Anaerocolumna sp. AGMB13020: one gene and its partner. The protein of the gene in region 1 binds, or shares a complex with, the protein of each later gene. Links are inferred from orthologs where the notes say so. Each region holds a gene or a part of one and is shown in the gene's direction. Other genes may lie near its edges.

What was found.
Region 2: the proteins of tig (region 1) and rpsG are in contact, whole or in part, in a crystal structure (PDB 3GTY), measured with the Thermotoga maritima proteins. The link is inferred for Anaerocolumna sp. AGMB13020 from one-to-one orthologs. Residues at the interface, in WP_004081061.1 of Thermotoga maritima: Glu122, Val124, Val129, Leu130, Tyr133, Glu188, Gly259, Ile262, Tyr263, Glu266, Ser270, Glu273, Gln274, Glu277, Arg308, Gln311, Ile312, Ser315, Tyr316, Glu325, Arg329, Arg336, Leu363, Phe366, Trp367, Arg373, Leu377, Arg381, Leu384, Glu387; in WP_004081843.1 of Thermotoga maritima: Lys34, Lys52, Lys55, Glu59, Arg62, Gln63, Glu66, Asn67, Lys69, Val71, Arg95, Ala109, Lys110, Lys111, Gly112, Arg113, Pro114, Glu117, Glu121, Ile124, Ala125, Tyr127, Asn128, Asn129, Thr130, Gly131, Lys135, Asp139, Arg142, Met143.

The regions. Positions count from the first base shown.
Region 1 is NZ_CP136910.1:2,482,114-2,498,716, reverse strand. The notes cover bases 13,435-16,383. They hold tig (trigger factor), read left to right. Parts: upstream 13,435-14,238; coding sequence 14,239-15,528; downstream 15,529-16,383. Other genes in these bases: clpX (ATP-dependent Clp protease ATP-binding subunit ClpX), read left to right, coding at 16,158-16,383; clpP (ATP-dependent Clp endopeptidase proteolytic subunit ClpP), read left to right, coding at 15,541-16,122; glmM (phosphoglucosamine mutase), read left to right, coding at 13,435-14,097. In the rest of the region: R2R35_RS09925 (ABC transporter ATP-binding protein), read left to right, coding at 1-1,182; R2R35_RS09920 (ABC transporter permease), read left to right, coding at 1,160-2,266; R2R35_RS09915 (ABC transporter permease), read left to right, coding at 2,268-3,245; R2R35_RS09910 (YbaK/EbsC family protein), read right to left, coding at 3,492-3,971; R2R35_RS09905 (ArsR/SmtB family transcription factor), read left to right, coding at 4,301-5,317; R2R35_RS09900 (ABC transporter ATP-binding protein), read left to right, coding at 5,553-6,566; R2R35_RS09895 (ABC transporter permease), read left to right, coding at 6,563-7,345; R2R35_RS09890 (ABC transporter permease), read left to right, coding at 7,345-8,124; R2R35_RS09885 (D-alanine--D-alanine ligase family protein), read right to left, coding at 8,121-9,176; R2R35_RS09880 (YjfB family protein), read right to left, coding at 9,476-9,652; R2R35_RS09875 (DJ-1 family glyoxalase III), read left to right, coding at 10,061-10,603; R2R35_RS09870 (alanine/glycine:cation symporter family protein), read right to left, coding at 10,587-11,897; R2R35_RS09865 (alpha/beta-type small acid-soluble spore protein), read left to right, coding at 12,145-12,369; more of glmM, read left to right, coding at 12,748-13,434; more of clpX, read left to right, coding at 16,384-16,603. UniProt on the Bacillus subtilis protein: Involved in protein export. Acts as a chaperone by maintaining the newly synthesized protein in an open conformation. Functions as a peptidyl-prolyl cis-trans isomerase.
Region 2 is NZ_CP136910.1:2,609,204-2,625,578, reverse strand. The notes cover bases 99-2,819. They hold rpsG (30S ribosomal protein S7), read left to right. Parts: upstream 99-1,084; coding sequence 1,085-1,555; downstream 1,556-2,819. Other genes in these bases: fusA (elongation factor G), read left to right, coding at 1,690-2,819; rpsL (30S ribosomal protein S12), read left to right, coding at 352-771. In the rest of the region: R2R35_RS10535 (hypothetical protein), read left to right, coding at 1-74; more of fusA, read left to right, coding at 2,820-3,810; tuf (elongation factor Tu), read left to right, coding at 3,986-5,179; R2R35_RS10510 (helix-turn-helix domain-containing protein), read right to left, coding at 5,322-6,293; R2R35_RS10505 (ABC transporter substrate-binding protein), read left to right, coding at 6,617-7,609; R2R35_RS10500 (helix-turn-helix transcriptional regulator), read right to left, coding at 7,843-8,937; R2R35_RS10495 (glycerol dehydrogenase), read left to right, coding at 9,307-10,401; R2R35_RS10490 (rod shape-determining protein), read left to right, coding at 11,240-12,229; R2R35_RS10485 (flagellar hook-basal body protein), read left to right, coding at 12,441-13,214; R2R35_RS10480 (flagellar hook-basal body protein), read left to right, coding at 13,236-14,051; R2R35_RS10475 (rod-binding protein), read left to right, coding at 14,063-14,398; SF1B family DNA helicase RecD2, read left to right, coding at 14,653-16,375.

The DNA.
Region 1 (16,603 bases):
ACTGCCCAGTATGGCTTTGATCTGAATCCGTCCCAAAAGATATACGATATGTCGGTTTCCCAGAAACAGACGGTGGAAATCGTTAAGGTGTTATACCGCGGCGCTGATATCCTTATCCTGGATGAGCCAACGGCTGTATTAACACCTCAGGAAACCAAGAAGCTCTTTGATGTATTGCGTAACATGAGAAAAGCTGGAAAATCAATTATCATTATAACTCACAAACTGAATGAAGTACTGGAGCTTTCCGATCGTGTAACGGTACTTCGAAAAGGTAAATACATCGATACAGTCAATACAGCGGAAGCAACCGTATCCTCCCTGACGGAAATGATGGTAGGAGAAAAGGTGAAGCTTGATATTGACCGTACAGAGCCGGCAAATACAGAGAAACGGATTGAGATGAGAGGCATAACCTGTAAGAACAGGGAAGGACTTAAAGTATTAAAAGAGGCCTCTTTTCAGGCGCACAGCGGTGAAATTCTGGGAATCGCAGGTATAGCAGGAAGCGGTCAGAAGGAATTATTAGAAGCAATAGCAGGACTTCAGCCTATAGAAAGCGGTGAGATCCTATACTATGCACCTGATGGAAGTACTGAGAAAATATCGGATATGAAAGCGGCCGATATAAGAAATCTTAAGATTCATTTATCCTTCGTTCCCGAGGACAGGCTTGGAATGGGGCTGGTTGGTTCCATGGATTTGACGGATAATATGATGCTTAGAAGCTATACCGACGGAAAGCATTTCTTTGTGGATAGAAAGAAGCCTAAGAATCTGGCAGAAAATATCGTTGATAAATTGGATGTGGTTACTCCGGGAGTATCCACGCCGGTAAGAAGGCTGTCCGGCGGTAATGTTCAAAAGGTATTGGTAGGACGTGAGATTGCATCTAATCCAACTGTCCTAATGGTAGCGTATCCTGTTAGAGGTCTTGATATAAACTCCTCTTATACCATTTATAATCTTCTCAATGAACAGAAGCAAAAAGGGGTGGCGGTTATCTGTGTTGGTGAGGACTTAGATGTATTATTGGAGCTTTGTGACAGAATTATGGTACTCAACAGCGGAAGAGTCGCAGGTATCGTAGATGCAAGAAATACCACCAAAGAAGAAATTGGTTTATTGATGACGTCAGAGCGGAAGGGAGCAAAAGCACATGAGCAAAGAAGGAGCAAATAAAGAGGTTTTTCTGCGAATGAGCAAGCGGGATAGTATTTCCAGAACGAAAGCATGGACAATCAGGCTGATAGCAATCGCTCTTTCCTTAATTGTATGTGCATTGGTCATCGTATTTATTACAAATGATAACCCCATTCAGGTATATCTGGGTATCATTGATGGTGCAATCGGTAAAAAACGCCGTATGTGGGTAACCATCCGTGAAATTATGACGCTTCTTATTATAGCAGTGGGACTTACACCTGCTTTCAAGATGAGATTCTGGAATATCGGTGCGGAAGGACAGATCTTAATGGGCGGAGCGGCTACGGCGGCGGTTATGATTTATTTTGGGAATTCCATGCCTAACTGGTTGCTGCTTCTTATCATATTTGCAGCCAGCAGTATTGCAGGTATGCTGTGGGGAGTGCTTCCGGCAGTCTTTAAGGCTTATTACAATACCAATGAAACACTTTTTACACTGATGTTGAATTATGTTGCAATGCAGATAGTTACCTTTTGCATTGTTTTCTGGGAGAATCCTACGGGTTCCAATACAGTAGGTATTATAAATGGAGCCACAAGAAAAGGTTGGTTTCAGGAGATTTTTGGTATGCAGTACGGATTAAATATCATTGTAGTACTGATTATGACAGTAGGCGTCTATCTTTATATGAGGCACAGCAAACAGGGCTATGAAATTGCGGTGGTAGGTGAGAGTCAGAATACAGCCAAATATGCCGGTATCAATGTTAAGAAAGTAATAATCAGAACCATGATGATATCCGGTGGAATCTGCGGACTTGCAGGAAGTATCATTGTTAGCGGTGCCAGCCATACCATTTCTACCAGTACAGCTGACGGAAGAGGATTTACAGCTATAATCGTTGCCTGGATGTCCAAATTCAATCCCATTGCAATGTTGGCTGTATCTGCATTTCTGGTATTTATGCAACAGGGGTCCATACAGATTGCTTCTCAGTATGGATTGAACGAAAATGCTTCCGATATCATAACCGGTGTACTGTTATTTTTCCTGATTGGCTGTGAATTCTTTATTAATTATAAAGTGGAATTCCGTGGGAATAAGAAGGGGGTACAATAATATGCTGCTTTTAACCTTTATTCAAAATGCAATCAGCCAGGGAATCAGTATTCTGTTTGGTGCCACCGGTGAAATCGTAACGGAGAAATCCGGTAACTTAAATCTTGGTATTCCGGGCATCATGTACATGGGTGGTATAGCCGGACTGATGGGAGCTTTCTTCTACGAGAAATCAACGGAAACTCCTAACGCCTTTATCGGTCTTGTAATATCCTTTATCGTTACCTTACTGGCTTCAGCCCTGGGAGGTCTGATATACAGCGTATTAACCATTACTCTTAGAGCAAATCAGAATGTAGTAGGTCTGGCATTAACCACCTTTGGTGTTGGTTTTGGTAATTTCTTTGGCGGCTCCATTTCTAAACTTGCAGGTGGTGTTGGTCAGATATCTGTTAAAACAACAGCATCGGCATACAGAGCAAAATTACCCCTGCTCCATGATATCCCTGTGATAGGAGACCTGTTGTTCTCCTATGGGTTCCTCACCTACCTCTCTGTGATTATTTCTTTGTTATTGGCTTATTTTCTTAAAAAGACAAGAAAGGGACTTAATCTTCGAGCTATCGGTGAAGATCCGGGAGCAGCGGATGCTGCCGGTATCAATGTATCGAGATACAAATATATATCAACGGTATCCGGTGCTGCCATTGCAGGTCTTGGAGGTCTGTATTTTGTTATGGAGTATCTTGGAGGAACCTGGACCAATAACGGCTTCGGAGACAGAGGCTGGCTTGCGATTGCACTTGTTATCCTGGCTTTATGGAAGCCTGTCAATGCTATCTGGGGTTCTTTCCTCTTTGGTGGACTTTATATTCTTTATATCTACCTGCCGGGGCTTACCAGAGCCACCCAGGAGTTATGCAAAATGCTGCCTTATGTGGTGACGATTATCGTACTTATCTTATCCAGCAAGAGAAATAAACAGGAGAATCAGCCACCGGCAAGTTTAGGCCAGGCTTATTTCAGGGAAGAAAGATAGAGAGCGGTTCTAATGAACTGTATTGACTTAATTATTGCCAAGCTCATTCGTCCTTTCAAAGAAGCTATTGTACTTGGTCGTTTTGCTTGAGATAAGTATCTAAAATATGCAGGCATATAAAAACAGGATTTGAGACAGCTTAAGTGCCTCAAATCCTGTTTTTAATAAGGAAATCCGTTAAGGGGACTGAACCTAGCATTCTGTTTCTATAATTATTACGAACCATTCCGTTGGTAGTAAAAGCTTTTAACTTTCGGCAGTTAAATCTTTGCAGACATCTATCCATTTTGAACTGCCTGAATACCTCTCAAGTTCGCCTATGGTCAATTCGATAGCACTATTTGAGCTTCCGCAAGCCGGAAAGACAGTCTGATAGCGCTTAAGTGATTCATCCAGGTAAATCTCAACCTGATCATTTACAGCAAAGGGACAAACCCCTCCTACGGCGTGTCCTATTAAAGGTTCGGCTTCCTCGTAGGATAACATTTTTGCCTTTGCTTCGAAGTATGCCTTATATTTTGTATTGTCAATTCTGGCATTACCAGCAGCAACGATTAGTACTACCCTCTCGCCTACATGAAAAGATAGTGTTTTTGCGATACGCCCTTCCTCACAATTCAAAGCTTTTGCTGCAAGTTCTACGGTTGCACTGGAAACTTCGAATTCCAGGATCTTTTCTTCAATTCCATATTGTTTGAAATAGTTTCTAACCTTTTCAATTGACATATTTACCTCGATTCTCAGCAGAAGTACTTAAACTACTGCTGTATTGTCTTATGTGCTTTAGGGTACAAACCCCATACAGTATCGGCTGCACTTAGTTTTCTTTATAGTATAACCAAAGAAATAAGTGATGGCAATAGCGATGGTTAATTTTTTGTTTATTTTTAAGACAGGGTTTGCTATAATTTACATAATAAAGCGTTAAAATTATAGATTGAGGCAAGGGTTATACCTGCCGGAATTCAAGCAGGGTTAACTACAGTTCAGCAAATGAGTTTTCGCAAACACCCTAGAAACTGAAATTACTGAAATTGAAAGACGGGTATGACAATATGTATTATCAGAAACTAAATGAGAATAGTTATTTTATATATTCAGAAGACATTGAGCTGTTAATGGCGGCCAGTAATATTCTGGAGGGGGAGAAGTGGCATACTTTATGTACTGAGACTTATTCCATAGGAAAACTTGATGGCTTAAAGAAAAAATATACGTATCTTGTGGAAATATTTCAGGCTGTAGGCTGTCCTTCGGGTATGTTGGAATTCCTGACGGATTATCCGCTGAATGAGTTCAGTCTTGAGGAATACAGGGAGTACCTGCTTCAAATGGATGAGGCTGCTTTTATCTCCAGCTATTTTAATATATTTAAGGATGAGCTTGTAAGAGAAGCCTTGGAAAATGAAGAAAAACTGGATCGGCTTTTCAGAGAATATGAGAAGTTTCTGGGTAGTTACCTTGGATTCAAGGTGTTTATTCGTGAAACAAGAAAGATAATTAACGATTACTTTGCTTTTGCGAAAGAACTGGATACCACAGAATTTCATGAAATGAACCGACAGGTTCAAGCGGTGCTGCAGACCGAAGCTCTGAAAGCCCAGGAGGGGCTAAAGGCAATGGAACCGTTAGAATACTCCCAGGAGTTGATGGGTAAGGTTTTTTATAATCGGGGACCATATAAGGAGTTCTACTTTACCATTACTTTTTTTGCTGCCTATAGGAAAATACGATTCTTCGGGAAAAACCAGGTGTTATTCTACTCACTCAGAGAATCCAGGGAGAAACAGGAACAGCTGTTGAAACAGCTGAAAGCTATCGGAGATGAGACACGTCTTAAGATTATTGCCTTGCTCAATGAAAAAGAACCCTTAAGAGGACTTGATATCGCAAAGGAATTATCCATGGCTCCCTCTACCATTTCTCATCATATGGATCAGATGAAGAATTGCGGACTCTTAAATGAAGAGCAGAGCAAAAGCTCCAAGTACTATAGTATCAGCAGAACTGGTACCAAAGAACTGTTGAAAGCACTGGCGGAGATACTTGATAAAAAGGTGCCAGTTAATTGAAAGTATGAATACACCAACGATCGGAAAATAATCCGGTCGTTTTTTTATACAAGAATTTATAGCAATCCGGTATTGACCTCGCTTATATATTCGATTATAATAATATTCGATATATATCGAATATTATTATTTATTTAGGGAGTGGCTGAAAAATATTTCCTAACAGGAGCTTCTGCTGCAAATATTTTTAGACATACCATATCATTCTACATAAACGACGGGAGGCTGAGTATATTTGCCTGGATCCAGGTTATATACGAATCGTATCATGGATAAGGATTTTGTCATTGAAGTCAAGGATTTAAAACGGGAATTCATTACCAGAAAGGGTTTGATCAACAGCAGAAAAGAACGCGTTATGGCGGTAGATGGAGTTTCCTTTCAGGTTAAAAGAGGGGAGGTATTTGGACTCCTTGGGCAGAACGGAGCAGGAAAGACTACGACGATAAAAATGTTGATTACCCTCCTTGCACCAACGAAAGGAAAATGTGAGGTTTTAGGCTATAACACCTTTACCCAGGAAAAGCTCATCAGAAAGCGTATAAATTTTATTTTCGGTGGGGAATTGGGACTTTACAGACGTCTTTCAGCCAAAGATAATCTTAAATATTTTGCCTGTCTTTATCTTATAAGCAAGGAGGAAGCGGATAGAAGAATCACCAGGATATTAGAGCTGGTAGGACTGTCGGAGAAAGCAGACATCCTGGTAGAGACTTTTTCCAAGGGTATGGTACAGAGGCTGCAGATTGCAAGAGGATTGATTAATGAGCCGGAGATAATCTTTATGGATGAACCTACGGTTGGTCTTGACCCATTAGGAGCCAGAATGCTGCGGGATATTATAAAAAAATTAAAGTCAGAAGGTAAAACCATTCTGCTGACTACCCATTATATGTATGAAGCGGATGAACTCTGTGACCGGATTGCTATATTAAATCATGGAAAACTAATAGCGTTGGACACACCTGTAAATTTAAAAAAATTAACCGGTGAAGATAAAAATCTGGAAATCATAATGGACAGAGTGGATGAATCCATTATAGTGAAGCTGAAGGGTATTCAAGGGGTAAAAGAGGTAATAAGTGAACCGGCTGAAGGTGGTTACCGTCTGATGATGAAATACATAGCAGAGCCCGATATCAGTGAAGCAATTCTTAGTGCCTTAAAAGGAAGTGGCATTCATTCTTTTACCAATAAAGAATTAACACTGGAGGATGTATACGTAAAGATACTGGAGGAAAGGCAATGAAAGAATTAAATGTAATTGTTTCAACAGCTCTGCTTCAGATAAAAAGCTCACTGGCAAGGTCTATGTTTCGATTCTGTCTGCTGGCAAATCCGGTTGTCAATACAGTGCTCTTATACGAGATGTTTGTTAATTCACAACGAGAGGATTTTCTGTCTTATGTAGTACTGGGAGCAGGATTGATGGCACTCTGGAGCTGCATCTGCTTTTCTTCAGCCGGAGATATTAACAGAGAGCGTTATAATGGCACCCTTTCACTGATCTATATGGCACCGGCAGGTTTTAGAACCATTATTGCAGGAAAGGTAGCAGGGAATACCATTCTGAGTATGATAACTTTTCTGTTATCATTTGCTACTACGAAGATTTTATTTGATGTAAGGATGGAAGTTGCTCATCCAATTTATTTACTGACAGCTTTTATTTGCACAATTGGAAGTTTTTCTGTCATATCGGTTTTTTTAGCCTATCTGCTGACGTTGTCAAGAAAAACGCAGTTGTACATGAATTGCATCGAAATACCTGTTATTCTTGTATGTGGATTTGTGTTTCCGGCAGATATTCTTCCTGTATTCCTAAGGCCTGTAAGTTATGTCCTTTCCCCGACCTGGGCAGTTAAGCTGCTTCGGCTAAGTGTGTCTGATACCTTTAACATAAGGGAATATTATCTGACACTCCTGATTCTGGTCGGAGTAACTGGACTTTATATTTTACTGGGGCATTTCCTGGCAGTGGTAATAGAGCGCCAGGTACGGATAGCAGCAACACTGGAGGTGAATTGATGAGACGTTTCTTTACCCTTGCTTGGCTGAGTTATAAAAGCAGACAGTCCATTTTCAGATTGGATGAATTTCTATGCCTTGAGACCATATATCCGCTGCTGACGCTTATTTTCTACTGTGTTCTTGCAAGCTATAGTTATAACACGGATAATCTGACCCGGTGGGTGGTGGGAAATTCCTTTCTGCTATGCGTCAATACCTGTATATTTACTCTTGGCAGTACCTTTATGGCAGAGAGAGCCTATGGCTGTATCAGAAGTCTTGTTGCAGCCCCTGAGGGGAAGCTGTTGATCATACTTCATAAGGGATTATTCACTTGTATCACCGCGGTGGTAACCGTTACCTTTGGTTTCTTTGCCGGAAGTTTATTGTTTCAGGTGAATTTCTCTCAAATTAATCTGCTGCTGTTTTTTACGGCTGTTATTGTTGCAATGTTTGCGGCTGCCGGGTTTGGATTGTTTATCGGCATCTTTGGTCTGATAACTGACCAGATGCATTTTGTATTGAATTTTATTTCCTATATCCTTATGATATTTTGCGGAGCGAACTTCCCAATATCCCAACTGCCCATAGCTGGAAGGCTCATATCCCGGCTGATCCCTTTGACCCGCAGTATTGAAGCGGTCAATATGCTGTTCTCAGGAGTCATAATTGAGAAATTTGTAATGCTTTTATTGCAGGAAGCAGGGATTGGCGCAGGTTATTATTTCCTGTCCTGGCTGTTAATCAAAGGAATTGAAAAAACAGCCAGAAGGAAAGGAACCCTGGAGGTGTTTTAACGTACTCCAAGCAATGCAATTTTTTTGCATAAATCTTCATAGGAGATCCCGGCTGCTTTTGCTTCCTGAGGAAGGAGGCTCATTGGTGTCATTCCTGGAAGCGTGTTAGCTTCCAGGCAGATGAATTCATTGGCTTCGTCTAAAATAAAATCTATCCTGGAATAGGAGCCAAGGTGCAGGGTTTTGTGTACCTTTAATGCAAGTAATTGTACTTTTTCCCTTAACGGTTCGGGTAAATCTGCCGGACAGCATTCGTTTGTAAGTCCCTGCTGGTACTTATTTTTATAATCATAGAAACCTTCCTTTGGAATGATCTCTATTACTGGCAGGGCAGTATTCTCAAGAATTCCAACAGAGAACTCCCTGCCTTTAATCATTTTTTCAACCAGAACTTTACCGGAGCCAAAAGATGCTATTTTCTCTGTTGCAAGACTTAAGGCAGATGAGAGTTCTTCCTGGCAATATGCAAAGGAAACACCAATGCTGGAACCGTTACTGATCGGCTTTACAACACAAGGAAAATCAATGGAGTTTGTTATCTTTTCAGGGGTTATTTCAGCTGCTTCTTCTGTTATCCATGGGGCGGTGGGAACACCCTCCGCCTTTAAGAGTTTTTTGCTTAAGTCTTTATCCATTGCCAGAAGACAGCCGGCATAACCAGTACCGGTATAAGGAATCTGCCAGCAGTCCAGAACAGCCTGGAGTTGCCCGTTTTCTCCCATGGAACCGTGTAGTGCGAGAAATACCACATCAGACATTTTGCACAGGGCAAGGATATTTTCACCAATCAGTTCTGTTCTTCCCTGATTGCTTGCTATGAGCTCCTCCAAATCAGGAATTTTATCCGGGATATGGTGTTCGTGTCTGATACCCTCTTCTTTGCTTAAGAAGAGGGTATCTGGATTAGTGTTGGGGATATCTAATCCCATATATACATCGGCAAGTGCTACCTCGTAACCGGCATCCATTAGTGCATTGGCAATAAGACAGCCGGAGGATAAAGATACATCTCTTTCCGGACTGAGACCTCCGGATAAAACAACTATTTTCATAATTCTTTAACATTATGAGCATGCCTGCAAGTACTGTTGGCAGATAATATTCTAAGGCATACTCAGGCTCCTTTCCTGTAATCACTGGGAAAGCACTGTGTACTTCCCGAAAAAGCTCATGGAAAGTCAACGCGGTCATTCCTTACTAATGAATATTATATTCACGTAAAAAATTGAGGAATAGTAGTATAATGCCAACAATTATCAGAATAGTGCTTTCTAACCCTGTAAATAAAAAAACATCTGCAAAACCCCATGGGCCTGCAGATGTTTTCTTTGATGGAATTCATTATTCCATACTATAACTTAATGTCAATATTACCGCCGATATTGGGATTTACGGAAGTTTCCATCATTTTGACGATTCCATCACCTGCAGTTTCAACCGTATCCAAAGAAAGATTCATAACGGCAAAACTATATGCGGTAGCGGTATTTTGCATTGCTAAGGAATATGATAATTGAGCTATATCCATATTTTCACTTATCCTTTCTGAATGAAATTCAGCAGAACTATTATGAATATCGGTTTTCTTGTTATAAAACATTAGCTAATTTCCGTTTTCCAGTTATTCTGCCAGGTATAAGAGAGGTTCTCAGTCATACCTTAGAGCTTTTGAAAGATCTGTATCTGTTCTGAGGCTGCCTGATAATAGACTGCTGAACCTTACTCCGGAAGGTATGATGTTGCGAGCCCGCTGCCTTTAAGGTATGGCGTATAAAACGGTAAATATATCGGTGTCTGAAATTTATGAAAGGTAATACTGGTACGAAAGCTTTTATTTCGGTATAATAAATGAAAGAGCTGTAACTGCAGATGATATGAAATCTGTGAATGTTTTTAAGGAAGGAAGCTTACACAGAAAAAGACAGGAGGTTTTTATATGGTATATTTATTTTTAGCAGATGGATTTGAAGAAATTGAAGGCTTAACCGTGGTAGATATGCTGCGACGTGCAGAAATTGAAATAACTACGGTTTCGATTACCGGAAAAGAGTCCGTTAACGGCGCACATAATATTGAAGTGAAGGCTGACGGGCTGTTTGAAGAATACGATTATGAAACGGCAGATATGCTGGTGCTACCGGGGGGAATGCCAGGAACCAGAAATCTGGCAGCTCATGAAGGCCTTGTAAACCTTTTAAAGGAATTCAGACAGGAAGACAAGGCACTTGCTGCTATTTGTGCCGCACCCAGTATTCTGGGAGAGCAGGGGCTCTTAAAAGGGAAATCGGTAACCTGTTTCCCGGGGTTTGAAGACAAGCTCCTGGAAGCTAATCCTACAGGTCATAAGGCAGTGACAGACGGAAATATTATAACGGGTAAAGGAATGGGCACTGCAATTGATTTTTCGCTGGAAATAATTCAGTTCTTAAAGGATAAGGAAACTGCTGAGAAAATCGGTAAGGCTATTCAGTATCTCTAATCTCTTTTCTCAGTATCCATAAAGTCAGTACGTTAGGCAATATCATAAGCGCATTGATCAGATCTGATAACTGCCATACGAATTCCAGGGAAAGAACGGCACCAATAAATATCATTACAATGTAACATAATTTATAGGTGCCGATTCCTTCTTTTCCAAAAAGATATACCACGGCCTTTTCACCGAAGTAAGACCAGCCGATTAGTGTTGCAAGGGCAAAAGCAATGATTGAAAAGCCAAGTATGTATTCACCGTAAGGCAGCTGCATAAAAGCTGCGGTGGTAAGATCCGAAGCCGGTAATCCTTTAATGGATGCCGGATTTTTTAATATGTTCGCGACTATCACAATTCCGGTGACACCGCACATAACTACCGTATCCCAGAACGTTGCACTCATGGATACCAGAGCCTGGTTATGGGGATTGTCGGTTTTGGCACTGGAAGCAGCAATCGCTGCAGTTCCGATACCGGCTTCGTTTGAAAACAAACCTCTGGCAATGCCGTATCGGGCAGCTGTCTTAATTGTGCTTCCAATAAAACCACCGACTACAGCACTGGGAAGAAAAGCGGAGCGAAATATAAGGGTAATAGCAGGCAGCACGTAATCACGGTTCATAAAAACCAGCACCAGACAGGCTAAAATGTAGAAGGCACCCATAGCCGGAACCAGTTTTTTGCACAGATTACCAATGGATTCAATGCCCCCAAGAATTACAAGTCCGGTAATAACAGCAACCACGATACCTACGATGTAAGGTGAGAAGTGCCAAAGGGAGCTGGTGACATTGGTAATGGAGTTGGCTTGAGTTGAACAACCTACTCCATAAGAGGCTGCCAGGGTCAGAAAGGCATATAACACAGCCATTCCTTTTGACTTAAGTCCGTGTTCCAGGACATACATAGGACCACCGGAATAGGTGCCATCCTTTGCAAGCTTACGATAACGAATACCCAGATAACACTCTGCATAAGTTGTAGCCATTCCCAGTACGCCTGTTAACCAAATCCAGAGAATCGCACCGGGACCGCCAAAGGCAACAGCTGTGGAGACTCCTACGATATTTCCGATACCAAGGGTTGCTGCCAGTGTGGTAGTAAGAGCTGCGAAGCTGCTGGTTTGCCCCTTTTCATCATCGGATGATTTGGTTGAAAGGCGGATGCCTTTAAAGACTTTTTTTTGAACGAATTTTAGGCGAAAAGTCAGAAACAGATGGGTGGCTAATAAAAGGAACAGCATAGGTCCGCTCCATAGCAGATGATTTGCGCCTGAGATAAAAGACAAAATGTTTTCCATATGAATTTTCACTATACCGTTAAATTAGATTTCTATAGTATATGCTTCTGTTAGGACAGATAGTCCGGCAAATGCTCCATAAGAGAAGCATGAATAATCAAAAAAATACTTTCCACAACTTACCATAATAATTTTAGAAATATTGATAACAATATTACTACGATGACTGATTCATACAGAGCGGCCATCGAGAAAAAAGGGTAAGCCCTTAAAAAGAACTATCTAATAATTTCGGAGGTGAAATTTTATGGCAAGTAATAACAGCGGATCAAACAGATCAGAAGTTCCTCAGGCTAGAGAAGCACTTGACAGATTTAAAATGGAGGTTGCTTCTGAAATCGGAGTACCTTTAAAACAAGGTTACAACGGAGATTTAACCAGCGCTCAAAATGGTTCTGTAGGTGGAGAAATGGTTAAACGTATGATCAAAAGACAGGAAGAATCCATGTCTGGTCAGAGCGGTTCTTATTAATATCTAAAAAAGTCAGCCGACGGCTTAAACTATAAGACAGATGCCTTTTAGCTGCCATAGGCCGGAGGAATAAAACATCATCTAATATATATGACCATCAGTTTCTAAACTGCAGAAGTCATACATATAAGATGATGTTTTTTTATCCAAAAGCATAAAACAAACACAAGGATAATAAAAGACTCATATTATATAGTATCTGCAATGACTTGCGCATGCTATTTGGTTATGTTACAATCGTTTCTGGACTGCATGAAATTGTATATGAGAGTTTTAATATTGCGGATAGATATCAGTATAACTTATAAGAATTCTTAGAATAGAAAATGAAAGGGTAGCAGGCAGGTAACAACCTGCCCGGAGCTATAGGGTAAAAACATGGGAAAATATTTCGGTACCGATGGTTTCAGAGGGGAAGCAAATATTGATTTAACAGTAGAGCATGCTTATAAGGTTGGACGATTTTTGGGTTATTATTACGGCAAAGAACACAAAGCCAGAATCGTAATCGGAAAAGATACCAGAAGATCCAGCTACATGCTTGAGTATTCATTAGTTGCAGGACTGACTGCCAGCGGTGCAGATGCATATCTTTTGCATGTAACCACTACACCCAGTGTATCTTATGTTGTCCGCAGTGAAGACTTTGACTGCGGTATCATGATATCTGCAAGCCATAATCCTTATTATGACAACGGCATCAAGATAATAAATGGACTGGGTTACAAGCTGGAAAGTGAAGTGGAGGAACTTATTGAGAACTACATAGACGGAAAAGGGGAGGAAATACCTTATGCTACCAAGGATAACATCGGAAGAACTACGGACTATGTAAATGGAAGAAACCGATACATTGGTTATCTCATTTCCCTGGTTGCCAATTCCTTTAAAAATATGAAGGTGGGTCTTGATTGTGCCAATGGTTCTGCTTATTCCATTGCCAAAGGAGTATTTGACGCACTGGGTGCAAAGACTTATGTCATAAGCAATGAACCAAACGGTCTTAATATTAATAAAGACTGTGGCTCCACCCATATGGAGCAGCTGCGCAGATATGTTCTTGAAAATAATCTGGATGTAGGTTTTGCCTATGATGGTGACGCTGATCGATGTTTAGCAATAGACGATAAAGGCAATATTATTGACGGAGACCTTATTTTATATGTTTGTGCCGTTGACATGAAGAAAAATAATGAACTGAACAATAATACCGTAGTAACCACCATTATGAGTAATCTGGGACTTTATAAAGCACTGGAAGAAAAGGGAATCGCTTATGAGAAAACAACAGTAGGTGATAAATATGTGTTTGAGAATATGATGGAAAACGGACACTCGATTGGCGGTGAACAATCCGGACATATTATTTTCAGCAAACATGCCACCACCGGTGATGGAATCCTGACGTCTCTAAAGATTATGGAAGTGATTATAGAAAACAAAACCAAACTGTCCGACCTTATCAAAGAAGTCCAGATATTCCCTCAGTTACTAGAAAATGTTCGTGTTAATAATAAAAAGACCGCCAGAGAAGACATTGAAATCGTAAATGCAGTAGCAAAAGTTACAGAAGAGCTGGGGGATAACGGCAGAATTCTGGTCAGAGAAAGCGGTACGGAACCGGTACTTCGTGTCATGGTAGAAGCCCCTACAACAAAAGAGTGCGAAAAATACGTTAATATGGTTGTAGACAAATTAAAAAGCCAGGGGCATGTAATAGAAAAGTAGTTGCTGTTTCATGAAAAAAATATGGTATTTACAGATTGCCTATGATATAATATACTAATGTCAAATCGTCAAAATGGGAAGTTATACAATTTACGTGAGAAGCGTAATATAGTTTCACATATTTTAAGGAGGAAATTTTAAATGAGTTTACAGGTAGAAAAATTAGAGAAAAACATGGTAAAGCTTACCATCGAAACTGCTGCGGAGGAATTCGACACAGCTCTTGAGAAAGCTTATGCCAAAAATAAAGGAAAATTTAATATACAAGGTTTCCGTAAGGGTAAGGCCCCTCGTTCTATTATAGAGAAGATGTACGGTTCCGGTGTTTTCTATGAAGATGCTGCAAATATTATTATTCCTGATGCATATGAGAAAGCTGTTGAAGAAAGCGGTCTTACACTTGTATCCAGACCTGAGATCGATGTTACACAGATCGAAAAAGGAAAGGCTTTTATCTTCACAGCAGAAGCTGCTCTTAAACCTGAAGTAACACTTGGTGATTACAAAGGAATCGCTGTTGAAGTTCCTTCAGCAGAAGTAACAGAAGAAGACATAACAGCAGAGCTTGACAAAGTAAGAGATCAGAATGCAAGAATCGTAACGGTTACAGACAGACCTGTTGCAGACAAAGATGAGACAGTTATCAACTTTGAGGGATTTGTAGATGGAGTTCCTTTTGAAGGCGGAAAGGCTGAGGATTACGCTTTAACAATTGGTTCTCATTCCTTTATCGACACATTTGAAGACCAGTTAATTGGTAAGAATATCGGAGAAGAGGTAGAAGTTAACGTAACCTTCCCCGCTGAATACCATGCAGCTGAACTGGCAGGTAAGCCTGCTTTATTTAAGGTAACCGTAAAAGAGATTAAAGCGAAAGAATTACCTGCTGCAGATGATGATTTTGCACAGGATGTTTCCGAATTTGATACATTAGAGGAATACAAAACTGATATTCAGGCTAAATTAAAGGACAAGAAAGAAAAAGAAGCTAAGAGAGCCAAGGAAGATAAAGCAATCGATAAAATTATCGAGAATGCACAGATGGATATTCCGGATGCTATGATTGAAACACAGGTTAGACAGATGGCAGACGATTTCGCTCAGAGAATCCAGTCTCAGGGACTTACTGTTGAACAGTACTTCCAGTTTACAGGTACCAACAGTGAGCAGCTTTTCGAGCAGATGCGTCCTCAGGCTTTAAAGACTATCCAGGTAAGACTGGTATTAGAGGCAATTGTAAAGGCTGAAAATATTGTTATCGCTGATGAGGATTTCGAGAAAGAAATCGCTCAGATGGCAGAGAACTATAAAATGGAAGCTGATAAGTTAAAAGAATTAATCGGCGAGAAAGAAAAAGAACAAATTATTATGGATATGGCTGTACAAAAGGCAGTTGATCTGATTGGAGAGACAGCCGTAGCAGCAGAGTAAAGGAGGATAACTATGAGTTTAGTACCTTATGTCATTGAACAGACAAGCCGCGGTGAAAGATCTTACGATATTTACTCAAGATTATTAAAAGAAAGAATTATCTTTTTAGGAGAGGAAGTAACCGATGTATCAGCCAGTGTTATTGTGGCACAGTTACTGTTCCTTGAGTCTGAGGACACTGGAAAAGATATTCATCTGTATATAAACAGTCCGGGTGGTTCCGTTACAGCCGGTATGGCCATTTATGATACTATGAATTATATTAAATGTGACGTATCTACCTATTGCCTTGGTATGGCAGCCAGTATGGGAGCTTTCCTGTTAGCAGGCGGTGCTAAGGGTAAGAGATTTGCCATGCCCAATGCTGAAGTCATGATTCACCAGCCTTCCGGTGGTGCCAAAGGTCAGGCTACAGACATTAAGATCGTTGCTGAGAATATCTTAAAGACCAAGAAGAAACTGAATGAAATTCTGGCAGCAAATACGGGAAAACCTCTGGAAGTTATCGAAATCGATACAGAAAGAGATTATTATATGACAGCCGAAGAAGCAAAAGCTTACGGGCTAATCGATAATGTTATTGTAAATAGGTAATTTAAAATGCTGGAAGAAGGGAGTTGGGAAAGAGAGTGGCAAACAGAACCGATGACAGAAAACAACTAAGATGTTCCTTTTGCAATAAAACACAGGATCAGGTAAGAAAGCTCATTGCTGGACCGGGTAACGTATATATCTGTGACGAGTGTATTGAAATCTGCTCTGAGATAGTGGAAGAGGAATTTGATGATAAAGTACATGATACGGATATAAACTTATTAAAGCCTACTGAGATCAAGACCTTTCTGGATCAGTATGTAATTGGACAGGAGGACGCGAAAAAGGTCCTGGCGGTATCCGTTTATAACCATTATAAGAGGGTGTTGGCCGGAAGAGACTTGGATGTGGAACTGCAAAAGAGTAATATTCTTATGGTAGGACCTACCGGTTCCGGTAAAACCTTTCTTGCACAAACCCTGGCAAAGCTTATTAACGTACCTTTTGCAATTGCAGATGCTACTGCTTTAACAGAAGCGGG
Region 2 (16,375 bases), 140 kb from region 1 along the record:
CAGCTGTAGCGTTGTATAAGGTAAAACTCTTTCCCATGAACATCTTAAGAACTGTCTTTAACAGCAGAAAATAAGAATTCTAATGGTAAAAGGCAAAGATTAAGAGTACTTGATGAGCATATGAAGTTTGAAGGGTCTATGATGGAACCGTAATATAAGAGCTATTGATACTGGAAAAACATACCATAGCTGCTATACAGCCAAAATTCATATTTAAACTCTTGACAAGTTCTCAAATTTAAAGTATAATCATATAGCGCGATTTTATATTGCGTCAATGTTTATGTTTATTTTAAGCAAGAATGCAAGGCGGCCCAAAGTATTCATACAAAAATCAGGAGGTGAAAATTAATGCCTACATTTAATCAATTAGTTAGAAAAGGTAGAAAGACGGTTGAGAAGAAATCTGCTTCTCCTGCTCTTCAAAAAGGATTTAACTCCTTAAACAAGAAGTCTACTGATGTGTCCTCACCCCAGAAGAGAGGTGTTTGCACCGCGGTTAGAACAGCTACTCCTAAGAAGCCTAACTCCGCTCTTAGAAAAATTGCCAGAGTTCGTCTTTCTAACGGAATCGAAGTAACAAGCTATATCCCCGGTGAAGGCCACAACCTTCAGGAGCATAGTGTTGTTCTGATCAGAGGTGGAAGGGTTAAGGATTTACCTGGTACCCGTTACCATATCGTCAGAGGTACACTTGATACAGCAGGTGTTGCTAAGAGAAGACAGGCTCGTTCCAAATATGGAGCAAAGAGACCTAAGCCAGCAAAATAATTAAGTTTTCCGCTAATCATTAAGTGCCGGATTAATTTTTATTTCAGATTAGGATAAAATAAGGGAGCCGCGTTTTATCACCCCAGAGGAAGAATGTTTCATCAGTGGTATAGATTTGAAAGATAAGTTAAACTGAGCGCGAACACAGTTAAAGAGTATAGGGTTAACCTATACTGCCCCGTATGTAGCAGGGAATGTGAGTACCGATGATTTAAGTGAACTTATTTATGTGAGACAGTGATAACTGTTTTACTGGTCCGTGAAAGAATAATTTATTACACGGGCAATAAGGATTATTAAGGAGGGAAGAAACGTGCCACGTAAAGGACATATACAGAAAAGAGATGTATTAGCAGATCCTATTTACAACAGCAAGATTGTAACTAAGCTTATCAATAACATTATGTTAGATGGTAAGAGAGGAACTGCACAGAAGATTGTGTACGGAGCTTTCGAAAGAATAGCAGAGAAAGCTGGAAAAGAAGCTATCGAAGTATTTGAAGAAGCTATGAATAACATCATGCCGGTTCTTGAAGTAAAAGCAAGACGTATCGGCGGTGCTACCTATCAGGTACCAATCGAAGTTAGACCCGACAGAAGACAGGCATTAGCACTTCGTTGGTTAACTCTCTACTCCCGTAAAAGAGGAGAGAAGACCATGGAAGAGAAGTTAGCGAACGAGATTTTAGACGCTGCTGGCAATACCGGTTCTGCTGTTAAGAAGAAAGAAGATATGCATAAAATGGCAGACGCGAATAAGGCATTTGCACATTATCGCTGGTAATCTTCTGATATGGGTTATGGCTTATGCCAGAACCCATATAGCATTAAATGCAGCAAACTGTTATGGTTTGCTGTAAATAAATATTGTTCTGTGATTATAAATCACATGTGACTTTAAGATAAGGAGGAATTTCCTTGGCTGGAAGAGAATACCCGTTAGACAGAACCAGAAACATCGGTATCATGGCTCATATTGATGCCGGAAAGACCACTCTTACTGAGCGTATCTTATACTATACCGGTGTTAATTATAAAATTGGTGATACTCACGAAGGAACTGCTACCATGGACTGGATGGAACAGGAGCAGGAAAGAGGTATCACAATTACTTCAGCCGCTACCACCTGTCACTGGACTCAGGAATTTGAGCACCAGAAATTAGCTGGCGCATTACCTCATCGTATCAATATCATTGATACGCCGGGACACGTTGACTTTACTGTAGAAGTAGAGCGTTCCTTACGTGTTCTTGATAGTGCTGTTGGTGTTTTTTGTGCTAAAGGCGGTGTTGAACCTCAGTCTGAAACAGTATGGCGTCAGGCTGATAAATACCAGGTACCCAGAATGGCTTTCGTTAATAAGATGGACATTTCCGGTGCTGATTTCTACAATGTAATAAACATGATTAAAACAAGACTTGGCAAGAACCCTGTTGCTATCCAGATACCTATCGGTAAAGAGGATGAATTCAAAGGTATTATTGACCTGTTTGAAATGAAAGCTTATTTCTACAATGATGATAAGGGAGATGACATCAGCATCTCTGAAATACCTGCTGATTTATTAGAGCAGGCAGAATTATACAGAGCAGCTATGATTGAGTCTATTTGTGAGACTGATGACGATCTGCTTGAGAAATTCTTAGAAGGTGAAGAGCCTTCAACAGTTGAATTAAAAGCTGCTTTAAGAAATGCTACTATCGCAACTACCATTATTCCTGTAACATGCGGTTCCGCATACAGAAATAAGGGTGTTCAGAAGTTACTGGATGCTGTTATCGAGTACTTACCCGCTCCTACTGATGTCGCTGATATCAAAGGTGTGGATGAAGATGGTAACGAAGTTCACAGAAAATCTTCTGATGAAGAACCTTTTGCAGCTCTCGCATTCAAGATTATGGCCGATCCTTTCGTAGGTAAGCTTGCATTCTTCCGTGTATACTCCGGTACTTTAAATTCCGGTTCTTATGTACTTAACTCTACTAAGAACAGGAAAGAGCGTGTTGGACGTATCCTTCAGATGCATGCTAACAAGAGAGAAGATCTGGAGAAAGTATATTCAGGAGATATCGCTGCAGCAGTTGGTTTAAAGGGCACCACAACCGGTGACACTATCTGTGATGAGAAATTCCCTGTTATCCTTGAATCCATGGAATTCCCTGAACCTGTTATCGAGGTTTCTATCGAGCCTAAGACAAAAGCAGGACAGGATAAGATGGGTGAATCTTTAGCGAAGTTAGCAGAAGAGGATCCTACCTTCAGAACTTACACCAATGAAGAAACCGGTCAGACAATCATCGCCGGTATGGGTGAGCTCCATCTTGAAATTATCGTAGACAGACTTCTTCGTGAATTTAAGGTAGAGGCAAATGTAGGTGCACCTCAGGTTGCTTACAAAGAAACCTTTACAAAATCTGTTGAAGTTGACTCTAAATATGCGAAGCAGTCCGGTGGACGTGGACAGTACGGTCACTGTAAGGTTCGTTTCGAGCCTATGGATGCTAATGCAGAAAAGACATTCGAATTCGTATCTACCGTTGTTGGTGGTGCTATTCCTAAAGAATACATCCCTGCAGTTGGTGCTGGTATAGAAGAAGCTTCCAAAGCTGGTATCCTTGGCGGATATCCTGTTCTTGGTATCAAGGCTACCGTTTATGACGGTTCCTACCATGAAGTAGACTCCAACGAAATGGCATTTAAGATTGCCGGATCTATGGCGTTTAAAGATGCGATGAACAAAGCAGGCGCTGTTTTATTAGAGCCTATCATGAGAGTTGAAGTAACAGTTCCCGATGAATATATGGGTGATGTTATCGGTGATATCAGTTCCCGTCGTGGACGTATCGAAGGATCTGAAGATATCAACGGTACAAAGCTTATCAGAGGATTTGTTCCCCTCTCAGAAATGTTTGGTTATTCCACTTCCCTTCGTTCCAGAACTCAGGGCCGTGGTGCTTACTCCATGTTCTTCTCCAACTATGATCCCGTTCCTAAGAACGTTCAGGAAAAGGTTCTTGCAGCAAAAGGAAAGAACTAATCCACAAATATACGTGGAATCATTAATTATGCTTGAAAATATTTCTAAACTGAAATATAATAAAGCTATGAGCTCAAAATCAAATGCCTGCAGATAATGACTTTGAGTCATTTCTTCAGGCGATAAAAAAGTATATGCACAAAGATGCATTTATTTAAAGGAGGACGTTACAAAAATGGCTAAAGCTAAATTTGAAAGAAACAAACCCCATTGTAATATCGGTACCATCGGACACGTTGACCATGGTAAAACTACTTTAACAGCAGCTATCACTAAAACTCTTCATGAGAGATTAGGTACTGGTCAGGCTGTAGCTTTCGATCAGATCGATAAAGCTCCCGAAGAAAGAGAAAGAGGTATCACTATCTCTACATCTCACGTTGAGTATGAGTCAAAAGCTAGACATTACGCTCACGTTGACTGCCCTGGACATGCCGATTATGTAAAGAACATGATCACTGGTGCTGCTCAGATGGACGGTGCTATCCTTGTTGTTGCTGCTACTGATGGTGTTATGGCTCAGACAAAAGAGCACATCCTGTTATCCCGTCAGGTAGGTGTTCCTTACATCGTAGTATTCATGAACAAGTGTGATATGGTTGATGATCCTGAATTACTTGAATTAGTAGAGATGGAAATCAGAGATCTGTTAACAGAGTATGAATTCCCTGGCGATGATACACCTATCATCCAGGGTTCTGCTTTAAAAGCTCTTGAAGATCCTACTAGCTCTTGGGGAGATAAGATTGTTGAATTATTTGATGCTGTTGATAGCTGGATTCCCGATCCTCAGAGAGAGACAGATAAGCCTTTCTTAATGCCAGTAGAGGACGTTTTCTCTATCACAGGACGTGGTACAGTTGCTACAGGCCGTGTTGAGCGTGGTGTTCTTCACGTATCTGAAGAAGTTGAAATCGTTGGTATCAAAGAAGAGACACGTAAAGTTGTTGTTACTGGTATTGAAATGTTCAGAAAGCTTCTTGATGAGGCTCAGGCTGGAGATAATATCGGAGCACTTCTTCGTGGTGTTCAGAGAACTGATATCGAAAGAGGACAGGTTCTTTGCAAACCCGGCTCAATCAAATGCCACAAGAAATTCACAGCTCAGGTTTACGTTTTAACTAAAGATGAAGGTGGACGTCATACTCCTTTCTTCAACAACTACAGACCTCAGTTCTACTTCAGAACAACTGACGTAACTGGTGTTTGCAACCTTCCTGACGGTGTTGAAATGTGTATGCCTGGCGACAATATCGAAATGAGCATCGAGTTAATCCATCCTATCGCTATGGAGCAAGGTTTAGGCTTCGCTATCCGTGAAGGTGGACGTACTGTAGGTTCTGGTAAAGTTGCTACTATCGTTCAGTAATTAAAATAAATAATACCCCAAGTCTTTATTTATAAGGACTTGGGGTTTTTTTAATATTATCACTAGCATAAAAATAGGAACCAATGCTTATGCTGACACGTATCCGGAAGACTTTTACTAAAAGAATTTCTGTGAAATAACGCTATAATCCGAATCCCTTTCGGAATTCACTGGGTGTAATATCATGAACGGTTTTAAATGCTGCTGTAAATTTTGCCGGGTTTTCATAACCGCAGAGTGTTGCAATATTTTTAATACTCAGCTCGTCATAGGCTAGCAGCTGCATTGCCCGCTTCATAACAGCCTCTCGAATATATGCATAGAGAGGTTTGCCATAGAGACCTTTAAAGGCTATTCTCAATTTACTTTCGCCCATTTCAGCTAGCTGACAAAGCATCTCTGTATTTGGTGTATTAAGTGGATCATTATCAATAAGCTCACGTATCCGATGGAGTTTCTGCTCATTTTCCCAGGTGACATAAAGGCGACGCGGTTTTTTAAGATGCTCCTGGGAGAGCTCATGTGCAAACAGACATAGAAGCTCACCCGTTTTCCATAAATAAGCAGGCGGTGGAAGCCTGTTTCCACGTACTCCCCAGCGAAGCTGCTCCATTACGAGCATTACAATAGGCGTATCCACATGCTGTGGCAGCCACTGCCTGGCATCTGAAACCCGGATGGGGTAGGTTATGCTGTTTGCCCGAAGAAAGGACTCGATCCAGGAATCAAAGATTAGGAGACTGGTAAAGCAGACCGGCTCACCCGCTGCAATGTTGAGTCGCAGGGGTTTGCCATTACTGATAATCAGCTGGGTAAATGGGGAAAGCTGCCGGGAGGGTACGCCCTGCCGTGTAAAGGTGAGGCTGCCATTATCAATGCAAAAGACCCACAAGCAGGGCTCTTTCGTATGCATGGTATACTCAATCTGCTCTTTGGCAGTAAACCATGCGCTGGCAATATGCAGCCCTTCTACTGGCGTTACCTGGGTAATCCATCCGTTATCCCAAATATCCGGGATATCATAATGTGAATATGTTCCGTTTCGCCTCGTTTTAAACCCAAGGTGCTCTGCCATCGCACCCCAGCCCAGAGCAAATTCATTTGTGTATTGCATTATGCCCTCCTTTAAAAACGTCTCTGATGCAAAGTATACTTTAAATCATTGTATTTTACAATCCTAAAAACAATCCAAAATATGATGCAACAACTCCAAAATAATGATTAATGAGAGCCGGGTTGAACCATGAATAGCTTATAATATCTGGATTTTATAGATTTTATTCATAGAAGGCAGTTAACATATACACTCTATCTTGTTCTTGACAGTCAACCAACGACACCGTAAAATAACAGTTGAGTTAGATAACTCTAACATTTGGCGACGCGAGCCGCAACAAAACAATACACCTGTCAAGGAGAATCAACATGAGGATAATTATGAAAAAGTTAATGCCACTTATTTTGTCTCTAACCATTGTACTAACGCTTTCCGCCTGCGCAAAAAGTCAGACTGAGGTACCCACTGAGTCTCAGGTAACAGAAGAGCCTGATACAACGGCGGAGGCAGAGATGTCTACAGAGTCTTCCGAAGAAAGTGGCACCCGCACAGTTCATACTGTAATGGGCGATATTGAAATTCCAGTCAATCCACAGCGGGTTGTTGTCAACTGGTATATTGGAGAAACTCTGGCAGCTGGTCTCAATGTTGTAGGGTACAACGGCTGGATGCAAAAAACCATGCCTTTCTATGATCAGTTGATGGCGATAACAAAGATCGAAAATTGGGAACAGGAAGAGGTCATGGCGTTGGAACCAGATCTGATCATTACATACAGTAAAGAGGACTATGATACCTTTAGCCAAGTTGCCCCGGTGCTTGTAATTGAGGAAAGTACTCTATCTCCAGAACGTACAAGAATCATCGGTGAAGCCACCGGAACTCTTGAAACAGCAGAAAAAACAATTACTACGTTTGAAACAAAGCTAAAGAATGCCAAAGAAATATTTAAAAAAGAGGCATTTAACGGAAAAACCTTCAGCATTCTGGAGGATTGGGGTTCTTCCGGCGAGTGGGCCGGGCTTTCTTATGAAACCGGGTCAAGAGGCGGGACACTTTTATACACATACCTTGAACAGCAATATCCGGATAAGCTGCGAGAATTGATTGAGACCACCGGCAACGGAAGAGGAACCATCAGCTATGAGGTCGCTCATGAATATTTCGGCGATTACATTATCTGGTGCCGCCAGGAAGGTATTGAATCGGAATATGCACAGTCTGATATCTGGAAGAGCATACCTGCCGTTGCAGAAGGTCATGTATTGGAGATTCCCGGTGAATACCAAGGTTTATTCTATTATGATGATGTTCTGAGTCTCGATGCACAGCTGGATTATTTAGTGGAAGCGCTTAATACATTGGTGGATTAAATGAAAGGGAGCAGTATACAATTGAAATATTGTATGCTGCTCCTTATGCCGTAAACTATGGGGGTTAAAGCTGGTAGCAGTTTCTCTGTCATCCCCTTTTATCTCAGGCTCCACACAATTGGATTTTATATTCATGCCTCGTAGTTGAAAGAGTTACCGGGACAGAAGTGATTTTAGATTGTATACTGCTCATAACGAGACTCTGCAGTAAAATAAATAAGCTTTGTTAACTATCAGGAATTCTTTATTTCCTGATATAATAGTATTAATTGGCTGGAACTATTTACCTTCATTTTGGAATAAATACTTTCTTTGTGACGTTTCACGGTATTCAAGCTTATTTTCAACAAATCAGCTATTTCTATGAGCTTATAACCTTGACATAATAAACTTGTTACTTCGCATTCCCGTTTCGTAAGTTCTCTTTCTTTGAGATATGCAACCCAGGAAGTTCTGCTGTTGCCGGCAGAAAGATTCAAAAAGATTGCATAGCGGGTCACAAAACTGTCTGTTATATGCTCTTTTGCAATAATATTCTCCAGAAACACCTCGACTCCCTCTGCCAAGCGCAGACAGAATCTGTGTGTGGTACCCTCCTGGAAAACAGGAAGGATGTAGTCCTTTAAGAGTAAACCTGCCCCATCCTCATTGGAAGGCAGACCAATCTGATCTAAGATATGAAGAGCCTCCTGGTTGATCTCCTGTATAGAAAAATTACCATCACATAATATCATTCCAATGGGGTGACGAGCAAATATCCTGCTAAAGAAGTTCAGATTATTTTGCATAGAGAGATAATTCAGATGTAATCGTATAGCTTTCTCCATGATAATTCCTATTTCTTCGAGAAGGAGCTGCTCCCGTAGGGTAAATCCGGGGGTACTTTTTCCATGATATACGGCAACAGCGCCTAAAGGTTTACCTCTTTCATCTCTGAGCAGTACCAGAGCCTCATAATAGAATCCATTAAAGTATAAACATTGACTGTACAAAGAGGATGTTTCATATTCAACATAGGAGGTAAAATCTTCTATGGTATAAACAGACTTCTGTTTTGTTTCCTTTAAATTAGCAGGGGCAAAAAAATCATTTTTGTAACAGTCCCGTTCGTAGGATTCAATCGAAATTGGTGTAAAGTTCACATAGATAAGATGTTTATAATAGCCTTTGCCATCTACCAGAGGAAAGGCAGCACCATCAAAAGGAAAGTAATGGAGCAGATCATCCATTGCGGTCTTGCGGAAATTCATATCGTAGGGATTTAGGCCTTCCGAGAAAGAAAGCAGCCGTCTATAATCTTCTTGTGTTAATGTATTAATCTCAGTCATAATAACTCCAAATAGTTGTACAGGTAATATTGTTGCGTTCCTCAAGTTATGATTTAAAAAAACGCTTCTCGTGTACCTCTAAAGTCATTGTACCCTTCGGGCAGTTCTTTAAGGAGCATAGCAGGTTGACTTTTAAGAAGGCACCGCCCAATCCTTAAAGCTTACCTTGCTTTAAAATTGGAATATTACCCCGTGCTGGTATTTTTCGGATACTCTTTAGGGCATTTACCCTAGAAGAATAGGGGGTGCGGGTAATTGTTACTTTATTATATAGGTGCTATTATTAGATTGTCAAGATAATAACAAAGTATCAATAATATACCAGACGAGAATAAAGGTTGTATAAACACAGGAAAAGGAAGGGACATCATGGCTGTATTAAAATTATTAAGAGCACCATTAAAATACTTACAGGGAAAAGGTGCACTGTTGCATTTTTATCAGGAAACAAAGGAGTTAGGAACCTCTTATTTATTTGTCTGCAGTAACAGCGGTTATAAGAACTGTTCTGATAAAATAAAGAAAAGTTTTGAAGGAAGTAATTGTGAGCTTCATTTTGAAATATTCAAAGGTATAAGTTCTGTTGGTGAAATTAACAGGATGAGAGAAATTGTTCAGGCTAAACAGATCCAGGTAGTGGTTGGTATTGGCGGTGGATCGGCGATTGATACTGCCAAAGCCACTGCCCATTATGAAAAACTTCCGGTTGTAATCGTACCCACCGTTGTAGCCACAGATGCACCATGCACGGGGTTATCTGTTATCTATAAGGATGATGGAGCTTTTGACAGTTATCTTTTCTACCCTAGGAATCCGGAAGCTGTAATTGTGGACAGTGAGATTATTGCCAATGCACCGGTCAAATTCCTGATTGCTGGTATGGGAGATGCCTTAGGAACTTATTTTGAGGCCAGAGCATGTGTCAGAACAGATTCCCCCAGTCTTGAAAATGGAGGTATTGCCCTTTCCGCAATGGCTTTGTGTGAATTGTGTTATAAGACTCTTTTAAAAAATGGGTACCAGGCAAAGCTTGCTTGTGAAAATCATTTGGTAACACCTGCCCTGGAAGCAATTATTGAAGCGAATACTTATCTAAGTGGTGTTGGAGCTGATAATGGTGGACTGGCAACAGCACACTCCGTATACAACGGTTTTACTGCCCTTCCTGAATGTGAAGAAACAATGCATGGCTCTGTAGTGGCCTATGGAACTATAACGCAGCTTCTGTTAGAGAGTGCTCCCTTAGAGGAAATCAGGGAAGTAATGGACTTCTGTCATAAGGTTGGATTGCCGGTTACCCTTAAGGAGTTAGGGGTAACAGAAGTGACAAGAGTAAGGATAGCGGCTGAAAAAGCCTGTATACCAGGTGAGACCATACATAATATGGCGGGAGATGTAACTGCCGATCAGCTCTACGATGCACTTCTGGCAGCGGATTTATTAGGACAGGAATATTTCAGATAAGATATTAATTATTAGTAGTATTATTTATTTCATGAATAATAGATTTAGGAGCTGTTGCAGAATAATGTAATGTTGTAAGAAAACCTTTTGGCTTTCCTGTGAGGAACTGATGAAAGACACTGACCATTTCGTGTGCTGGAAGCAAAGAATTTATGTGCGAAAACAGTGCAGATTGGGAAGGTGTTTGAATCCGGTGTATGGGAAAGTCAAGAAATTTTTTTGCAGCAACAGGAATCAAAAATGCAACCGCTCCTTTCTATTGTTTTCTTCTGCTTTTCTCGTAAATAGTTTGATAGTATCCAATTTAATTCTCCCTTCTCTTGCTTTGAATTCTTATTATATCCTGATTATCTTAAAAACAGTTTCATCCTGCCATAACACTGGAAACAGCGCACTTAATTGTCTTGCAGTCGAAGGATTCAAATAGCGTTTTCTTAAGGTGTTTTTGCAGGTGACTGTAGAAATGTGCTTATAAATCAGGTAAAACAGCATATTTCTTTAAGAAAATATTAATATTCCAATATTTCTAAAATTTCCTTTGAAAAAAACTATAAATATGTATATAATAAAAAAGAGTGTGTTTAATTGACAGGTTTATGGAAAAAATCGAAATGTCAAGTGTATATCAGTATTTTGATAGCTTCCTGAAAAGTCGGCAATAATAGAAATAACAAAGAATAATTCAGCAGTTTTAATCGTGCTTATCATAAATTGGATACAAGCATTTTTTGTTTTTAACAAAGTAAATTGACAGTATAAGATAGATGCAGAACCGGCGGCGGTCTGAGGTTTGGCAGCAGCCAAAGAATAACCTTGAGAATCTGAAAGGAGATTAGATATGTTAGGTAGTGACATAGGGATTGATTTAGGAACAGCAAGTGTACTGGTTTATTTAAAGGGAAAAGGGGTTGTGCTGAAAGAGCCCTCTGTAGTTGCCTTTGACAGAGATACAAATAAAATCAGAGCCATAGGTGAAGAAGCAAGATTAATGCTTGGAAGAACGCCTGGTAATATCGTAGCGGTACGTCCCTTAAGACAGGGCGTTATTTCCGATTATACAGTAACTGAGAAAATGCTAAAATATTTTATACAGAAAGCTGTGGGCAAACATCGTTTCCGTAAGCCCATCATCAGTGTATGTGTACCAAGTGGTGTAACAGAGGTTGAGAAGAAGGCAGTTGAGGATGCAACCTATCAGGCAGGTGCCAGAGATGTCAAGATAATAGAAGAACCCATTGCAGCAGCTATCGGTGCTGGAATCGAGATATACAGACCTTGCGGTAATATGATCGTAGATATCGGAGGCGGAACAACAGATATTGCAGTTATATCATTAGGAGGTACAGTTGTAAGTACTTCTATTAAGATTGCCGGTGATGATTTTGATGAAGCAATTGTTCGATATATGCGTAAAAAACATAATCTTTTAATCGGTGAGAGAACTGCAGAAGAGATAAAGATCAAAATCGGTTCAGCCTTTAAGAGACCAGAGGTTGTTACGATGGATGTCAGAGGACGTAATCTGGTAACAGGCCTTCCGAAGACAATAACGGTATCCTCTGATGAAACAGAAGAAGCGTTAAAGGAAACCACCTCCCAGATAGTTGAAGCGGTACACAGCGTGCTGGAGAAGACTCCCCCGGAACTTGCAGCAGATATTGCAGACAGAGGAATTGTACTTACCGGTGGTGGATGCCTTTTATACGGACTGGAAGAGTTAATTGAGAATAAGACAGGTATCAATACCATGACAGCGGAAGATCCCATGACTGCTGTAGCCATTGGTACCGGAAAATATATTGAATATTTAAGTGGCTCCAGGGATTAAGTATTTGAAGTGAATGGCCGATAATATATACATCGGTATGCAGTGCATAGGAACAATGCCGGATTGAGGTATTACACAGATTGCATTAAACTAGAAATTACTGTAATATCCCAAGGAGACTTGAGGATTGTACAAATAGAACTTCAACTACTGATTAGTGCGGTATTCATCTTATTGTTTCACAGCGTGAATATTGCAGGAAGGGGTTAGAATGGTAAAGGGATTATTCACATCCTGGACCGGCATGGTAAATGAACAGAAGCGCCTTGATGTCATAACAAATAATCTGGCCAATGCTTCTACAGTAGGTTATAAGAAAGATGGTGTAACAAACCAATCTTTTAAAAATCTTTTAACCTACAAAATAAAAGATGTTTCTGAAAATTATTCTAATAAAAAGATTGGTTCAATGAGTCTGGGTGTTAGAATCGGTGAGGTGTATACAGATTATAACCAGGGGTCCCTGCGAAGCACAGGCAATACCTATGACTTTGCTATTCAAGGCTCCGGTTTCTTTAATGTAACCACCACTGACAGTGCAGGAAATCAGACAGTTAAATATACTAGAGATGGTTCTTTTACAGTGAATCAGGATGGTAAGCTCATGGACGTGAGCGGAAATACACTGATGGGAGAAGGCGGAGAAATTACGATACCTTCCGATGCTGCAGAAGTAAGGGCGGATGAGAGCGGTAATATCTATGCAGATGGTGTATTTATTGATAAGATAAAGCTTACAGATTTTACAGATTATAATTATCTGAAGAAACAGGGAGACAGCTTTTATCTGGCTCTTGACGGTGCAACACAGTTAGACAGTACGGCAACCATTCAGCAGGGATATACAGAGCAGTCTAATGTTAATGTTGTAAGAGAAATGTCCAACATGATTGCCATAACAAGAGCTTATGAAGCAAATCAAAAAGTGATACAGACCATTGACGGTTCTCTTGAGCAGGCCGTAAGCTCCGTAGGTAAGGTATAATACGAGAAAGGATAAACTTCTATGATGCGTTCACTGTGGACAGCAGCTTCGGGTATGATCTCTCAGCAGACAAATGTTGATACCATATCAAATAATCTGGCTAATATTAACACCACCGGATTTAAGAAGGAAACTGCTCAATTTAAATCATTGTTATATCAGACAATTCAGAATAAATCAACAGACAGTACAGGCGAAGCAAAGCCTGTGGGAGCACAGACAGGTCTGGGAGTTAAAAATTCTGCTATCGTCTCCCAGTATACCCAGGGATCTTTGAAGCAGACTGAAGGAGATTATGACTTTGCTATACAGGGTAATGGTTTCTTTATGGTACAGACAGCCGATGGTAGTATTGGATACACCAGAAGCGGTACATTTGGCCTTTCAGTAGGAAGTGATGGTATAACCCTTGCAACCACAGAAGGGTATCCCGTACTTGATACAGCAGGACAACCTCTGGTGTTTGACAGCACCATCGATGCTTCTTTGCTCGAGGTTGATGAATATGGAAATTTTCTTTATCCCGATGCATCCGGTAATCTGGTAACTACAGGTAAGCAGATAGGAATTGCTCAGTTTAATAATCCGACCGGTCTTGAGAAGACTTCCAACAGTATAATGTTAGAAACAGCAGCTTCTGGAACAGCCAGAGTTGAAGGGCAGGATGCAACGTTAAAAAGGAGCACTGTGAAAAGAGGATATTTGGAGAACTCTAATGTACAGGCAGCAAATGAGATGGTAGATCTTATTGTAGCCCAACGAGCTTATGAGATGAATTCCAAGGCCATTAATGCAGCAGATGAAATGCTTCAGCAAGCGAATAGTCTTCGCAGATAAGGAGGCTACAAATGAGTATAGGAATCGCTAATAATTACTCCGTAGAATCAGCTCTTGCTCAAACACAGGCAAAGCAGAGTACTACGAAATTACAAGAAACGCTGACCCAGGATCTCAGCAAGGCTACTGATGATGAATTAATGTCAGTATGTAAAGACTTTGAATCCTATCTGGTTGAACAGATGTTTAAGGAAATGAAGAAAAGTGTTGGGTCAGAAGAAGACCAGGGGGAATATGTTTCCTACTTTGGTGATATGCTATATGAAAAATACGCTGATGACCTTGTAGAGACTGGCGGCATGGGAATTGCCCAGATGCTGTATGAATCCATGAAACGTAATATATAATGAATAAATATGATTTTTCTTGCGCCTAGAGAATTTCTGTATTGCATTTCTGTTATGAAATGGGGTATAGTTGTTTTCTAGGCGTTATTTATAAGTTTAAAAACATTTCACACTTTCTATTTAGCAGAATTGCAAACAGGAATGAGGTATGCATGGATTGCAGCAGTACCACTTTAAAAGCAGATGTGGTATATAGGAGTGTCAGAATAAATCTGTTATAAAATAGTTGAAGTCTAAAGGCAGGTGAAATATTATTGGCTGAAGAATTAGAAGGGTATGTAGATCGAATCGTATTCCGTAATGCTGAAAATGGCTATACAGTATTAACCCTTACAAAAGAAAAAGAAGAAATTACCTGTGTGGGAACTTTTACTTTTATCAATGAAGGGGAATTTATACACTGTACCGGCAAATACACTGCACATCAGCTATACGGGGAACAATTTCTGGTGGAGACCTATGAATTCAAGGAGCCGGAGGATTTAGACTCTATGGAGAAGTATCTGGGCTCAGGGGCTATTAAAGGAGTAGGAAGTGCTCTTGCGGCACGTATAGTAAGAAGGTTTAAGGCAGATACTTTTCGTATTATGGAGGAAGAGCCTGAGCGATTGGCAGAAGTAAAAGGTATCAGTGACCATATGGCAAGAGAAATCGCTTCTCAATTTAATGATAAAAGAGATATGAGAGGAGCTATGATATTCCTTCAGCAATATGGGATTACCACAGCTCTGGCTGTTAAGATATATAAAGAATATGGAATGCGAATGTATCAGGTGATAAAAGAAAATCCATATCGACTGGCAGAAGACATTAATGGTGTTGGTTTTAAACTGGCAGATGAAATAGCTGCGAGAGTAGGTATCGGAACAGAGTCGGATTACCGTATCAAAGCAGCCATCTTATACGTACTGGTGCAGGGAACTACAAATGGGCATGTTTATCTGCCGGAGGATATATTATACCGGAAAGTATGTGAGCTTCTCGGTATCTCCCCCAAGGGATTTGAAGATCAGATAAGTAATCTTTCTATGGAGAGAAAGGTTATTATTAAGACCGAAGGCGAGCAGAAACTTATATATGGTGCAAGCCTTTATTATCTGGAATTGAACACTGCTAAAATGCTAAGTGATCTTAATATAAAATATGAATTGCCTCTTCTTGAAATTGAACGCCGGTTAAAAACAGTAGAAAAGCAATTTCAGATAGAGCTGGATGAATTGCAGCGGACAGCTGTTATGGAGGCGGCAAAAAATGGTGTCCTGATTGTAACGGGAGGACCAGGTACCGGTAAAACCACCACTATTAACGCGATTATTCGTTTCTTTGAAGCGGAAGGAATGGACTTGTTATTAGCTGCACCTACAGGAAGAGCTGCTAAACGTATGACAGAAACAACCGGTTATGAAGCCAGGACAATTCATCGGCTTTTAGAAATCTCCAAAATGTCCGGTGATATGGAGAACAAGCTGGTATTTGAACGTAATGAAGGGAATCCTTTGGAAACCGATGTAATAATTATTGACGAGATGTCCATGGTTGATATCAGCCTGATGCATTCCCTCCTGCGTGCCATTACGGTGGGAACCAGGCTGATACTGGTAGGTGATGTTAACCAGCTGCCTTCTGTGGGGCCTGGAAATGTTCTTAAGGATATCATTAATTCCCATGTATTCAATGTAGTAAAGCTTACAAAGATTTTTCGTCAGGCAAAAGAAAGTGATATCATTGTCAATGCTCATAAAATAAACGATGGAGAGCAGATTGAGCTTAACAATAAGTCAAAGGACTTCTTTTTATTAAAAAGAGCAGAAGTTAATGATGTAGTAGGTGTTACTATTGCTTTAGTAAGAGATAAGATGCCAAAGTACGTAAATGCTTCTCCTTATGATATTCAGGTATTAACCCCCATGCGTAAGGGTGAGCTGGGAGTAGAGAAATTAAATGGTGTGCTTCAGCAGTATTTGAATCCGCCATCTG